One region of the Azoarcus sp. CIB genome, then DNA from elsewhere that is predicted to be linked to it. Evidence: predicted binding sites of a transcription regulator. Region 1 holds the regulator's gene; each other region holds the start of a gene.
The links. The regulator sigma-54, encoded in region 1, starts transcription at its own class of promoters, with help from an activator protein. The targets are predictions, from matches to a motif close to TGGCACGCTTNCTGCTNA.
Positions count from the first base shown of each region.

Region 2: a site for sigma-54 is predicted at 2,108-2,125, ahead of AzCIB_RS13160 (P-loop NTPase family protein). Genes of this name have one in related genera too.
Region 3: a site for sigma-54 is predicted at 2,058-2,075, ahead of adh (aldehyde dehydrogenase). Genes of this name have one in related genera too.
Region 4: a site for sigma-54 is predicted at 1,248-1,265, ahead of rsxA (electron transport complex subunit RsxA). Genes of this name have one in related genera too.

Region 1 is NZ_CP011072.1:4,747,335-4,750,827, forward strand. It holds gene recX (recombination regulator RecX) at 1-65, shown strand, start outside; gene lptB (LPS export ABC transporter ATP-binding protein) at 52-774, shown strand; gene AzCIB_RS21300 (RNA polymerase factor sigma-54) at 793-2,238, shown strand; gene hpf (ribosome hibernation-promoting factor, HPF/YfiA family) at 2,268-2,594, shown strand; gene ptsN (PTS IIA-like nitrogen regulatory protein PtsN) at 2,731-3,216, shown strand; gene hprK (HPr(Ser) kinase/phosphatase) at 3,185-3,493, shown strand, end outside.
Region 2 is NZ_CP011072.1:2,976,943-2,980,435, forward strand. It holds gene AzCIB_RS13155 (ABC transporter ATP-binding protein) at 1-972, opposite strand, end outside; gene AzCIB_RS13160 (P-loop NTPase family protein) at 972-2,045, opposite strand; gene AzCIB_RS13165 (class I SAM-dependent methyltransferase) at 2,269-2,844, opposite strand; gene AzCIB_RS13170 (NAD-dependent succinate-semialdehyde dehydrogenase) at 2,841-3,493, opposite strand, start outside.
Region 3 is NZ_CP011072.1:1,221,320-1,224,812, reverse strand. It holds gene AzCIB_RS05400 (ABC transporter substrate-binding protein) at 1-115, opposite strand, end outside; gene adh (aldehyde dehydrogenase) at 477-1,997, opposite strand; gene AzCIB_RS05390 (sigma-54-dependent Fis family transcriptional regulator) at 2,320-3,493, shown strand, end outside.
Region 4 is NZ_CP011072.1:772,139-775,631, reverse strand. It holds gene AzCIB_RS03400 (4Fe-4S dicluster domain-containing protein) at 1-150, opposite strand, end outside; gene AzCIB_RS24590 (dioxygenase family protein) at 700-1,092, shown strand; gene rsxA (electron transport complex subunit RsxA) at 1,313-1,900, shown strand; gene AzCIB_RS03385 (RnfABCDGE type electron transport complex subunit B) at 1,912-2,439, shown strand; gene rsxC (electron transport complex subunit RsxC) at 2,456-3,493, shown strand, end outside.

The DNA.
Region 1 (3,493 bases):
GCCGCGGCTTTGGCACCGACGTGATCCGCAAGATATTGAAAGAGAACCCCGATGAGTCTGCTTAAGGTCGCCGGACTGCAGAAGCGCTACAAGGCCCGCACCGTCGTCCACGATGTCGGCTTCGAAGTCGGCAGCGGCGAGGTGGTCGGTCTGCTGGGCCCCAACGGCGCCGGCAAGACCACCTGTTTCTACATGATCGTGGGCCTCGTGCGCGCCGACGGCGGCGACATCCGCCTCGACGACGCCGAGCTCACGCACCTACCGGTGCACGCGCGCGCGCGCCTCGGCCTGTCCTACCTGCCGCAGGAAATGAGCGTGTTCCGCAAGCTCACCGTCGCCGAGAACATCCGCGCGGTGCTGGAGCTGCAGGGCCTGAACAGCGAACGCGTCGACGCGCGCCTCGAGGAACTGCTCGAGGAGCTGGGCATCGCCCACCTGCGCGACAACACCGCCGTGTCGCTGTCGGGCGGCGAGCGGCGCCGCTGCGAGATCGCCCGCGCGCTGGCGACCGACCCGCGCCTGATCCTGCTCGACGAGCCCTTCGCCGGCGTCGACCCGATCGCGGTGCTCGACATCCAGAAGATCATCCGCTTCCTGCGCGACCGCGGCATCGGCGTACTGATCACCGACCACAACGTGCGCGAGACGCTCGGCATCTGCAACCGCGCCTACATCATCAGCGAAGGCCGCGTGCTCGCGAGTGGACGGCCCGACGAGATCGTCGCCAACGAACAGGTTCGCCGCGTCTATCTCGGCGAGCATTTCCGCCTCTGATCCAGCCAGCGTAGTCCCATGAAACCGTCACTCCAGCTCAAGATCTCGCAGCACCTCACGCTGACGCCGCAGCTGCAGCAATCGATCAAACTGCTGCAGCTGTCGACGCTGGAGCTGAACCAGGAGCTGGAACGCTTCCTCCTCGAGAACCCCATGCTCGAGCGCGAGGACGGCGACGGCAGCGACTTTTCTCCGAGCGTCGCACAGGTTTCGCCGGGCACGACCGAGTCCGGCAGCCAGTCCGACACCCCCGCACCGAGCGAGGAGACGCGTAACGAGGCCGAGCCGGCAAACTTCGACGAGGCCGGCGAGTGGTCGAACGCGGGCAGCGGCTCGTCGAACCGCAACGATGACGACGACACCGACTTCCAGGAACTGCAGGCCGCCGGCACCAGCCTGCGCGACCACCTCGACCAGCAGGTGAGCCTGTCGCCGCTCTCCGATCGCGACCGCGCGCTGGTGCGCTTCATCATGGAGGCGCTCGACGAGGACGGCTACCTCAACCAGTCGCTCGATGAACTGCTGCCGCTGCTGCCGCCGGAACTCGAATACGACCTCGACGACCTCACGATCGCGCTGCACCACGTGCAGAACCTCGACCCGGCCGGCATCGGCGCGCGCACGCCGCAGGAATGCCTGAGCCTGCAGCTCAGGGCGATGCCGTCCTGCCCGACGCGCGACCTCGCACTGAAGATCGTCGACGAACACCTCGACCTGCTCGCCGAGCGCAACTTCCTGCGCATCAAGCGCGCCACCGGCTGCGACGACGACGCGCTGCGCGCCGCGCACGCGCTGATCTGCCGCCTCGACCCGCATCCGGGCTCACAGCACTCGGTGCAGGAGACGCGCTACATCCTGCCCGACGTCGTCGTGCGCAAAGTGCGCAACCGCTGGACGGTCACGCTCAACCCCGAGGCGATGCCCAAGCTGCGCATCAATTCCCTGTACGCCAGCATCCTGCAGCAGAACCGGGGATCGGGCGGCGCGCTCACCAGCCAGCTACAGGAAGCGCGCTGGCTGATCAAGAATGTGCAACAACGTTTCGACACTATCCTGCGGGTTTCCCAGGCGATCGTTGACCAGCAGCGGCAGTTCTTCGATTATGGCGATGTGGCGATGCGACCTCTGACGTTGAGGGAAATCGCGGACCAGCTTGAGCTGCACGAGTCGACGGTCTCGCGAGTCACGACGCAGAAATTCATGGCCACACCGCGCGGCGTGTTTGAGCTGAAGTACTTTTTCGGCAGCCACGTTGCCACCGACACCGGTGGGGCGGCATCTTCCACGGCGATTCGAGCGCTGATTCGCCAGCTGGTGGAGGCCGAAGACAGGAAGAAGCCCCTGTCCGACGCGAAAATTGCCGAATTGTTGGGCCAGCAGGGTATCGTGGTGGCACGCAGGACGATCGCGAAGTACCGCGAGTCACTCAATATCCCGCCGGTCAGCCTGCGCAAAGCGATCTGAAAGACGATCTGACAATACGAGGAAACATCATGAATCTCACCATCACCGGACATCACGTCGAAGTCACCCCCGCGATCCGCGAGTACGTCAACACCAAGCTTGATCGCGTCATCCGCCACTTCGACAACGTGACCAGCGTCAGCGTGATTCTGTCGGTGGAGAAGCTGCGGCAGAAGGCGGAAGTCACGCTGCACGTGCGCGGCAAGGACATCTTCGTCGAGAGCGAGGACGGCGACATGTACGCCGCGATCGACAGCATGACGGACAAGCTCGACCGCCAGGTCCTCAAGTACAAGGACAAGAACTACGACCACGGCCACGACACGCTGAAGCACCAGCAGCCGACCGAGCTGTGATTCTTTAATTCGCGCCGGGGGTCCGGGGTGTGTTTATAATTCGCGCGTTTTCAACCCGCGCCTGCAGCACACTCCGAGCCTCCTCCCGCACCCAACCGGCAGCGGCACGGCCCGTGTCGTGCAGGTGGTGATTCGCATGAGCCTCATCGCCGAACTCCTGCCCCCCTCGAACGTGGTCATCGATCTGGACGCCAGCAGCAAGAAGCGCGTCTTCGAACAAGCCGGACTCCTGTTCGAAAACAACCAGAGCATCGCCCGCAGCGTCGTCTTCGACAGCCTTTTTTCGCGCGAGCGCCTCGGCTCGACCGGGCTGGGCCAGGGCATCGCGATTCCGCACGGCCGCATCAAGGGCCTGAAGGAAGCCGCCGGCGCCTTCTTGCGCCTGTCCGCCCCGGTGCAATTCGACGCTCCCGACGGCCGCCCCGTCACGATGCTGTTCGTGCTGCTGGTGCCCGAACAGGCCAACGAAACCCACCTGCAATTGCTGTCCGAGCTCGCGCAGATGTTCAGCGACCGCGACTTCCGCGACCAGTTGCAGAACGCGCCCGACACCGCGGCAATCCATTCGCTGTTCGCCTCCTGGGGTCCGCATGCGGCAGACCAGCGTCGCGCGGCTGTATGACCTGCACCGCGAGCAGCTGGAGCTGACGCACGTCAGCGGCCGGCTCGACCGGATCATTTCGGTCAACGAAGAACGCATCTGGCCGGCCGACCTTGTCGGCCACCTCAACCTGATCCATCCGACGCGCATCCAGATCCTGGGCGCCGCCGAACTCTCCTGGGCGCAGCGCCATGCGGCCGAGAAGGTCGCCCACCACCTCACCGAGATCATCAGCGCGCGCCCCCCGGCCATCATCGTCGCCGACGGCTGCAACATCCCGGACATCCTGCGCGGCATC
Region 2 (3,493 bases), 1.8 Mb from region 1:
TGTCGCGAACCGCGGCGCTGCAAGGAAGGCGGCGAGCTTCTCCGTCGACACGCGCGCCGAGCGCCAGTAGCCCAGGGCCTGGCCGAAGTCGCGGAACGCCGGCGAGATCAGGCCGACTGCAGTCATCGCGCCCACGACCTGCGAAGCCTTCAGCTCACCCGTCGCCACCTCGATCGCACCCGCGAGGAGCACCCCAGCGGTCGCGAAGGACGAGCTGAATTCCGCAGCGGATTTCAGCAGGGCCATGCCACGCGTCTGCGCGACCATGGCGTCGGCGAGACCCGCCCCCTGCCGCTCGATCAGGGCGCGCTCGCGTGCGACCTGATCGAACACCTGCACCACGGCGATACCGCCGATCTTGTCATTCACGTTCGCAGCGAGGCGTGCCTGCCGCCGCCGCGCCTCCCGCACGGCGGGATCGACCCGTGCGCTGAGAACGGCCAGCGTGACCGCCGCGCCGATGAAGCCCGCGCTCGCGGCGAAGGCCATGACGCCATTGACCAGGGCCAGCACGGACAAGGCCACGCTTGCGCTCAGCACGCCGACCGCAATTTTCGGCAAACCAAGGCTGATCCAGCGCCGGATTCCTTTTACATCGCCCACGAAACGCAGGATCGTAGCGCCGCGGCTGCGCGCCTGCATTCGCCGCGGCGACTGCCCGGCCATGCTGTCGTACAGCGCGAGCCGCAGTTCCGAAGCGTAATCCTGCCCCAGACGCTCGGCCTGCACCCGCTCCAGCACGCGCAGGGCGGCGAGCACTGCCCCCGCGCCCAACAGCCCGCCAATCAGCGCGAGCGCCAGCCCCGAGCCCCCCGTGCGCTGATCGATCACCACTTCGAAGAAACGATGCGTCAACCAGGCGCAGGCCAGCGCCGCGACGGCCTGTGCGATGCCGTTGAGGCCCAGCCCCGCTAGCATCGCGCGCCGCGCCCCGGCCCACATGCGCGGCACGGCCGACGCTGCGCCCGGCATCACATGGCTCCCACTGCGAGGCTTTCCGCAGCCCGAAACCCCATGAAGTCGAGGATGCCGGGGCTGCGCAGCGCATCGAGATCGAGCACTTCGAGCCCGGTCGCATGCGCGGCCTCGCGCATCGCCAGCGGCGAAGCCGTCAGCAGGCCGCTCGCTGCGACCACGGGCAAGCCCATCGCGCGCAAGGATTGCACGCCACCGGCCGAACCCATTGCATCGCCGGCCGCAAAGACCACCGCGTCGACCGCCCGTGCAAACGCCTGAGACTTCAGCAACTGCGCCGTCTCGCGCTGGTACAGGCCGTCCGCGACTTCGAACACCACCACGTCGACGCCGCTGGCATACAGCACATCCAGCAGCGTGCCCATCACCCGTTCCACCTCGCGCGGCTCGGCGAGGTAGGTGGACGGCAGCCCGACATCGGTGAAGTCCAGCACCCTCTGCGCGCCCGCATCGACCATCATCCAGACGTCGCAGCCGGCCCCCGTGCCCGTCACCTTCGCCGCCCCGACGCGCAGCCCGGCACTGGCAAAACCGCGGATCAGGTTCGATGCCGTCTCGGTCTTGCCGGCGTTCATCGAGGTGCCCACCACGGCGACCGTGAAGGCCCGGCGACCGTCGGTGCGTGGCGCATCCAGGGCGAAGTCGGCGAGATTGAGCGGCCGGCCGCTGCGGTCGCCCAGCAGCCCCAGCGGTTGCACCACCGTCGCACCGCGCATCTTGTCGTGACGCGTGATCACGCGCGCCGCCACGCCGCCACCGGCGACCATGTGGCAGGGGCCGAGGTCGGACGGCACCTCGGCCTCGAACTGGTCGGGCGCGTAACGGTTGCCATAGGCCAGGACGATCTCGTCGCCCTCGTACAGACGCGCCCGCCGTCCGCAGGCGAGTTCCAGATGGCGGTGCTGCCCGAGCTTGTCGACACGCGCGAGGATCAGGTCGCCGACGCGCGGGACACGCGCGCCGCCGAGCAGCGTCACGAAGGCTGACGTCGGGACGCGGCGGGTCGCGTACGGCGTCTTCAGTCCGGCGACACGGTTGGCATTGAGGACGGTGACGTTGGGGGTATTCATGTTCGGCCTCCGGGGCGGTTGGCTGCTTATCCCCGGACTCGAGTGCCGGGTTCGCTACTCCCTATGCACGCGCCGTGCCACCGATGGAAAAATTTCCCGCCCTCAATGACCGCGCCCCTTCGCCGCCGATACGGCCATTTCGCGGCCTAGAGGGATATGCCCCACATGGGGCATATCGCCCACTTCTTGCGGCAAGTTCGGGGGATGCTACCCACGCATTAGCTCACTCCGATGCAGGCGGCAGCGCGACCGCATCTGCCGCCCGCCTGACCGCGCACACGCGCTGCACGACCGCCGCTTTCGGCCGCTCCACGACCCCCTGTTCGAACGCCAGCACCGTGAAACCCGTTCCCAGGCATCCGAGCAGCTCGCCCGGCCGCAGCAGGAACTCGGGACTCGCGGGGCGTCCGAAGCGTTCGTTTCCCAGCATGAAAGTCTCGTAGATCAGCACGCCCCCCGGCGCCACGCAGGCAAGCAGATCGGCGAAGCGCGGACGGAACAGATAGTTCGTGACGACCACCGCGTCGAAGACCTCATCGACCAGCGGCCACGGGCCATCCTCGAGATCCTCGCAGCGCGACTCGATGCGCGGCACCCCCTCCAGCGTTGCGAGGGCCTCGGCGTTGCGGTCCACGGCCACGACGCGAAAGCCACGCGCGGCAAAGAGGCGCGCATGGCGTCCGCCGCCGCAGGCGTAATCGAGCACCGTGCCGCCCGGCGCCACCAGCGGCATAAAGCGCCGCACCCACGCCGACGTCTCCGTCGGCTGTGGGTGGCCGAGCGCGATCGCCTCGCTCATCGATCGATGCCCGCCACGCAGATCGACTTGATCTCGAGATACTCCTCGATCCCGTACACCGAACCCTCGCGCCCGAGGCCGGATTGCTTGATGCCGCCGAAGGGCGACACCTCGTTCGACATCAGCCCGGTATTGACGCCGACCATGCCGTATTCGAGCTCCTCCGAGACGCGGAAGATGCGCCCGACGTCGCGCGAGTAGAAATACGCCGCCAGGCCGTACTCCGTGTCGTTGGCCATACGGATCGCATCCTCCTCGGTATCGAAGCGGAACAGCGGCGCCACGGGGCCGAAGGTTTCCTCGCGCGCGACGCGCATCGCCGGCGTCACGTCGGCCAGCACCGTGGGCTCGAAGAAGGACCCGCCCAGCGCATGGCGCCGGCCCCCCGTCATCACGCGTGCGCCCTTCCCCACCGCATCCGCGATGTGACGCTCGACCTTGGCGACGGCCGCCTCGTCGATCAGCGGCCCGACATTCACCCCGTCCGCGGTTCCCGGGCCGACCCGCAGCGCCTTCACCGCCTCGGCGAGGCGCTCGGCGAAGCGGTCGTAGATGCCCGACTGGATCAGCAGGCGGTTGGCGCACACGCAGGTCTGGCCGGCGTTGCGGTACTTCGACCCCATCGCGCCCTCCACCGCGGCATCCAGGT
Region 3 (3,493 bases), 1.7 Mb from region 1:
CGTACTGCAGCACGCCGATGCGGATCGGCGCAGGCTCGGCGGCGCGCACCGGTGCAATCAGGCAGGCAAGGAGCGCAGCCGCGGCAAGGCACGCACGCGCAAAGGGTCGCAGCATTGATGTGTCTCCATCGTTCTTGTGTCAGCGCCCGCCGGATCGAGCCGGGGACGGTCGTGTTTCCAATGCAGGATTCGATCCAGCCGGTGAAGGCTCCGCCAATCCGTCGCCTGCGGAATCGGGTGTTCCACCACGGAACAGGTGCTCCATTTCGGAACACATGCCGACATAACGGCACATCGCGGGCACGTCGGGCAGATCGGAAATCCGCTTCAAGCATAGTGCACGATTAGCCCTCGTTCGCGAGAAGCGCGCTCGCCCCTTGCCGCAGCGATGCACCAAAAAAAAAACGGGCGGCCGAAGCCGCCCGTGAAGCTCTTCCGCTGTGGGCGGACGAGAGGGAGAGAAGAAACGCGAGCGCTCAGAAAAACCCGAGCGCGTTGGGGCTGTAGCTCACCAGCAGGTTCTTGGTCTGCTGGTAGTGGTCGAGCATCATCTTGTGCGTCTCGCGGCCGATGCCCGACTCCTTGTAGCCGCCGAAGGTGGCGTGGGCCGGGTAGGCGTGGTAGCAGTTCGTCCATACGCGGCCGGCCTTGATGGCGCGGCCCATGCGGTAGGCCGTGCTGCCATCGCGCGACCACACCCCGGCACCGAGGCCGTACGGGGTGTCGTTGGCGATCTCGAGCGCTTCCGCTTCGTCCTTGAAGGTCGTCACGGCCAGCACCGGCCCGAAGATCTCTTCCTGGAAGATGCGCATCTTGTTGTGGCCCTTGAACAGCGTCGGCTGGATGTAGTAACCCTCGGCCAGTTCGCCACCGAGACGGGCGCGGTCGCCGCCGATCAGCAGTTCGGCGCCTTCCTGCTTACCCACGTCGAGGTAGGACAGGATCTTGTTCATCTGATCGGTCGAGGCCTGCGCGCCCATCATCGATGCGGTATCGAGCGGGCTGCCCTGCTTGATCGCCTTGACGCGAGCCAGCACGCGCTCCATGAACTTGTCGTAGATCGACTCCTGGATCAGCGCGCGCGACGGGCAGGTGCACACTTCGCCCTGGTTGAAGGCGAACAGCACCATGCCTTCGACCGCCTTGTCGAAGAGGGCGTCGTCGGCAGCGGCGATGTCCTCGAAGAAGATGTTGGGCGACTTGCCGCCGAGTTCCAGCGTCGCCGGGATGAGGTTCGTCGCCGCGGCCTGGGCGATGACGCGGCCGGTGGCGGTGGAACCGGTGAAGGCGATCTTGGCGATGCGCTTGCTGGTCGCCAGCGGCATGCCGGCTTCGCGACCGAAACCATTGACGACGTTGAGCACGCCCGGGGGCAGCAGGTCGGCGATCAGTTCGACCAGCACCAGGATGCTGACCGGGGTCGATTCGGCGGGCTTCAGCACCACGCAGTTGCCGGCGCCGATAGCCGGGGCGAGCTTCCATGCCGCCATCAGGATCGGGAAGTTCCACGGGATGATCTGGCCGACGACGCCGAGCGGCTCGTGGAAGTGATAGGCGACAGTGTGTTCGTCGATCTCGCTGATGCCGCCTTCCTGCGCGCGCAGGCAGCCGGCGAAGTAGCGGAAATGGTCGATCGTCAGCGGGATGTCGGCGTTCAGGGTTTCGCGGATCGCCTTGCCGTTGTCGACCGTCTCGGCGTAGGCCAGCATTTCGAGGTTGGCTTCCAGCCGGTCGGCGATCTTGAGCAGGATGTTGGCGCGATCGGCAGCCGAGGTGCGGCCCCACTTGTCGGCTGCGGCATGGGCAGCATCGAGGGCGAGATTGATGTCTTCCTCGGTCGAGCGGGCGACCTGGCAGAACGGCCTGCCGGAGATCGGCGTGATGTTCTCGAAATAATGGCCGCGCACCGGCGCCACCCACTTGCCACCGATGAAGTTGTCGTAGCGGCTCTTGAACTGGACCTTGGCGCCTGCCTGGCCGGGCATCTCGTAGATCATTGAACTTGTCTCCAGAAGCTGTGTTGATTGGTCGAAACGCTGTCTCGCGTCGCCATCCCTTCCGCAGGGCGCGTGCCAGCAAGCGCCGCCACCTTCTCCAGAGACATCTTTCAACGCTCAAACAAATACTTGCACCACGATCCGGCATATCTCGGCACCGAGTGCCCCGCCGCCCTGCCCTGCTCCCGCCTGCTCAACAAGGCAACACCTGTTCCGATGCGTGACAACGGCGCCGCACCACGCACGCCCCGCTGCCGCAAAAACCCCTTTACTCGCGCGGCTCGACGCCGACGGAATGATTCATGCTTCATCGCTCCCCATGATGGAAGCTTCACCCCCCAGATCCCGACCGGAACCGCTCATCGCATCGTGGCAGCGCAGCCGCGAGCACGGCCTGCGTCCGGACGAACCGCTCAACGACACGGCGCTCGCGCCGGGCGAACTCACGGACCGCATCGCGGCAAACAACCGGCTGCTCGCGTTTTCGCGCCCGATGATCGAAGGCCTGTATCGCCAGATCGGCAGCCCCTCATCCACGGTGCTGCTGGCCGACCGCCAGGGCATGATCCTCAGCGCGCTGGGCCACACCGACTTCCTCGACCGCGCCAGCCGCGTCGCCCTGCGGCCCGGCGTCGACTGGAGCGAGGCCACGATGGGCACCAACGCGATCGGCACGGCGCTGCACTCCGGGACGGTCGTCACGGTGCACGGCGATCAGCACTACCTCGCACGCAACCGCATCTTCACCTGCGTCGCCACACCCATCCTCGCACCCACCGGCGGCATGCTCGGCATCCTCGACGTGTCGTCGGATGCGCGCGAAAACCTCACGCACGCCGAAGCGCTGCTGCGCACAACGGCCGAACTGATCGAGCACCGCCTGCTGGAAACGCTGGACGACGGCTTCCTCACGCTGCACTTCCACACGCGCCGCGATGCGCTCGCCGACCCGCTGCATGCGCTCGTCGTGTTCGACGAAGGCGGCCGCCTCGTCGCGAGCAATCGCAAAGCGCGCGGAATGCTCGGTCTGGACGCGTCACATCCCGCAACGACCTATGAAGCCTGCTTCGCGACGCCCTGGAGCAGCCTGGTCGGCTGGGCAGCGCAGGCGCCCGACGCGCCCTTTCCGCTCTACGACCTGAAAGGCCGCACGCTCATCGCCCGCGCCAACCTGCGTTCGCGACGCCACGTCGACACGGGACCGCGCAGCGCAACTACCCGCCACGACGACTCCCGTCTGGGCGCGATCGGCCGCGGCGACGGGCGCATCGCGCGCATTGTCGGCACGCTGCGCAACTGCGCCGCGGAAGCCACCCCGCTGCTGATCGAAGGCGAGATGGGGACCGGCAAGGCGCATCTCGTGCGGGCGTTCCACGAAGACCACAAACCGACCGCGGACGCGCCGCTGATCGGCATCGACTGTGCGGCCCTGCCCGCTGGCGAAGCCGCGGAGGCGGAACTGGACCGCGCCTGGGTGCAGGCGGCCAACGGCATCC
Region 4 (3,493 bases), 1.3 Mb from region 1:
TTGCGGCGAATCCGCGTCGCCGTCGCATTCCGTACAGGTGTCGACGGTGATGCGGAAGACGCCGCCCTTCTCGGTGATCGACTTGGTCGGACAGGCGGGCTTGCAGTCGCCGCAGGCGGTGCATTCATCGGCGATGATCTTCATGGCCATGGTGGGCTCCTTCAGGACGGGTGGATGGGATCCGATTCCCCGCGCCGTCGCGACAACGACGGCGCGGGAGGCTCACGGGACTTATCGCAAGGACGGTGCCAAGACCGGCCTACCGACCCAAGCCACTGAAAACAAATAACAACACGGCCAATCGCAGCCTTGACATGCCGCGTCGCGAATGTCGGGTTTGTGACATGCGACGCGCCACGTAGTACGGAACCCGCGGACATGAAAGCCATCGAACATTTGCCCGCCTTCAACAGGACGACACGATGCACGCCCCTTCCCGCCCCCACGGCCCCGCCACGACCCGCGGCACGCTGCGCCGCCACCTCCTGCGCTGGCTGGGCGGCCTCCCCTTCCTGCCGCTCGGGCTGACCGCCACCGCCCTCCCGGCCGGCGCCGCCACCCTGCGCCCCACGCCCGAGGACGACATCGGCCCCTTCTACCCGCTCGACTGGAACGGCGACATCGACGCCGACCTGACGAAGCTCGCGGGCGCAACGGGGACCTGCCGTCGAAGGCGCGCTGCTGCGCGTCAGCGGCGCGGTGCGCGACACCGCGGGAAAACCGGTCGCAGACGCCGCCGTCGAGATCTGGCAGGCCGACGCGCGCGGCCGCTACCGCCACCCCGGCGTCGATCCGCGCACGCGCGACTCCGCCTTCCAGGGCTTCGGCCGCACGATGACGGACGCCCAGGGCCGCTACAGCTTCCTCACGGTCCTGCCGGGCAACTACGGCTCGCGGCCGCCGCACATCCACTTCCGCGTCGCCCAGCCCGGGCGCGCCGAATTCGTCACGCAGATGTACTTCCGCGGCAACAACCGCGAGGGCAACGGCTATGCCCCGCCCGAGCGCGAGGCGCTGAGCGTCGACGTCGCCGCGGCGAAGGCCGGCACCCCCGCCGCGGCCACCTTCGACATCGTCCTCGCATCCCGCTGAGCACGCCCCCGGGGCAATCCGCGCGGGCTGTCGCAAAGACGACAGCGGCGTCGACTTTGTCGGGATTGCCCCGGCGCCCTACCCGCTCGCCGGGCAGTCCGCGCCGCATCGCAAACCGCTGAATCCGCGACACTTTCCGCCCACAGCGGAGCCCGTGGCACGCTCCATGCACTAGCGCCGTCGTAACGACCCCCGCCGCAACCGACACGACGCGCCAGCCATGACCGCCACGACCGAAATCCTGTTGCTGCTGCTCTCGACCGCCCTCGTGAACAACGTGGTGCTGGTCAAGTTCCTCGGCCTGTGCCCCGTGATGGGCGTCTCCAAGAGCATGGACGCCGCCCTCGGCATGGGGCTCGCGACCACCTTCGTCATCACGCTCGCGTCGGCGCTGTGCTGGATGCTCGACCACTGGCTGCTCGCGCCCTTCGAGCTCGGCTTCCTGCGCATCCTGTGCTTCATCCTCGTGATCGCCGCAGCGGTGCAGTTCGTCGAGATGGTCATCAAGAAGACCAGTCCGGCGCTGTACCAGAGCCTCGGCATCTACCTTCCGCTGATCACGACCAACTGCGCCGTGCTCGGTCTCGCGCTGCTCAACGTGCAGCAGAGCTTCGGCTTCATGAAGAGCGTGCTGTACGGCTTCGGCTCGGCGCTCGGCTTCACGCTGGTCCTGCTGGTCTTCGCCGGCCTGCGCGAACGCCTCGCGCTCGCCCGCGTGCCCGCCGCGTTCAACGGCGCGCCGTCCGCATTCATCACCATCAGCCTGCTGAGCCTCGCCTTCATGGGCTTTTCCGGCCTGATCTCCTGAGGAGCGTCGCCATGCTCGTTGCCGTCTCCAGCCTCACCGTCCTCGGCGCCGTCCTGGGCGTGCTGCTCGGTTTCGCGAGTCGCCGCTTCCACGTCGAAGGCAACCCCATCGTCGCCGAAGTCGAGGCGCTGATGCCCGGCTCCAACTGCGGTCAGTGCGGCTTCCCCGGCTGCACCGGTGCGGCGGCGGCGATCGTCGGCGGCGAGGCGCCGGCCACCTGCTGCCCGCCGGGCGGCAAGGCGCTCGCTCAGAGCCTCGCCGCCAGGCTGGGACTCGAGATCGACCTCTCGGCGGTCGCCAACGCCGGACCGCAGCTCGCCGTCGTCACCGAAGACATCTGCATCGGCTGCTGCCGCTGCATCAAGGCCTGCCCGACCGACGCCATCCTCGGCGGCGCCAAACAGATCCACGCAGTGCTGCGCGAGGCCTGCACCGGCTGCGGCAACTGCGTCGACCGCTGCCCGACCGAAGCCATCGGCCTGAAACCGGTCCCGATCACGCTGCAGCACTGGGTGTGGCCGAACCCGGCCCGCGCCTGAACCCGGAACGCACATCATGGGATTCTTCGACAAGATCTTCCGCCACCTCGCCCGCAGCGAACCGTGGGGCGTGCATCCGGACGAGCGTAAGCGCCCGGCCTCGGAAGCGCCGATCCGGCGCCTGCCGGTGCCGCCGCTCCTCTACCTGCCGCTGTCGCAGCACGTCGGCGCCGCCGCGGAGCCGGTCGTGCGCATCGGCCAGAAGGTCCTCAAGGGCGAGTGCCTCGCGACCGCCACGGGCAACATCTCCGCCCCGGTGCATGCGCCGACCTCCGGCGAGATCGTCGCGATCGGGCCGATCACCGCGCCGCACCCCTCGGGTCTCGAGATGACGGCGATCACGCTGCGCAGCGACATGGAAGACCGCTGGGCGCCGCTCGAAGGCCTCGCCGACCCGCTCGCCCGCTCACCCGAGGAACTCGCGCGCCGGGTCGCCGAAGCCGGCATCGTCGGCCTGGGCGGTGCGACCTTTCCCGCCTCGGTGAAGCTCGGCTTGGGCCACCGCTCGCGCATCCGCACGCTGATCCTCAACGGCAGCGAATGCGAACCCTACCTGTCGTGCGACGACCGCCTGATGCGCGAACGCGCGGCGGGCATCGTGCGCGGCGCCGTGCTGATGCGCCACGCCACCGGCGCGCGCGAGGTGCGCATCGGCATCGAGGACAACAAACCCGAGGCGATCGCCGCGATGCGCGCCGCCGCCGACGGCCACGCCGACGTGCAAGTCTGCGTCGTCCCCGCGCGCTACCCAATGGGATCGGACCGCCAGCTCATCATCGAGCTCACCGGCATCGAGGTGCCCGCCGAGTCGCGCGCCGCCGACGTCGGGGTGCTCGTGCACAACGTCGGCACCGCCTTCGCGATCCATCAGGCGATCGACCTCGGCCGCCCGCTGGTCAGCCGCGTCATGACGCTCAACGGCGAAGCCCTCGCCCAGCCCGGCAACTACGAGGTCCCCATCGGCACCCTCGTCGACGACCTCCTCGCCTTCGCCGGCGGGGCGCGCTGCGAACCCGCGCGCCTCGTCATGGGCGGCCCGATGATGGGCCTCGTC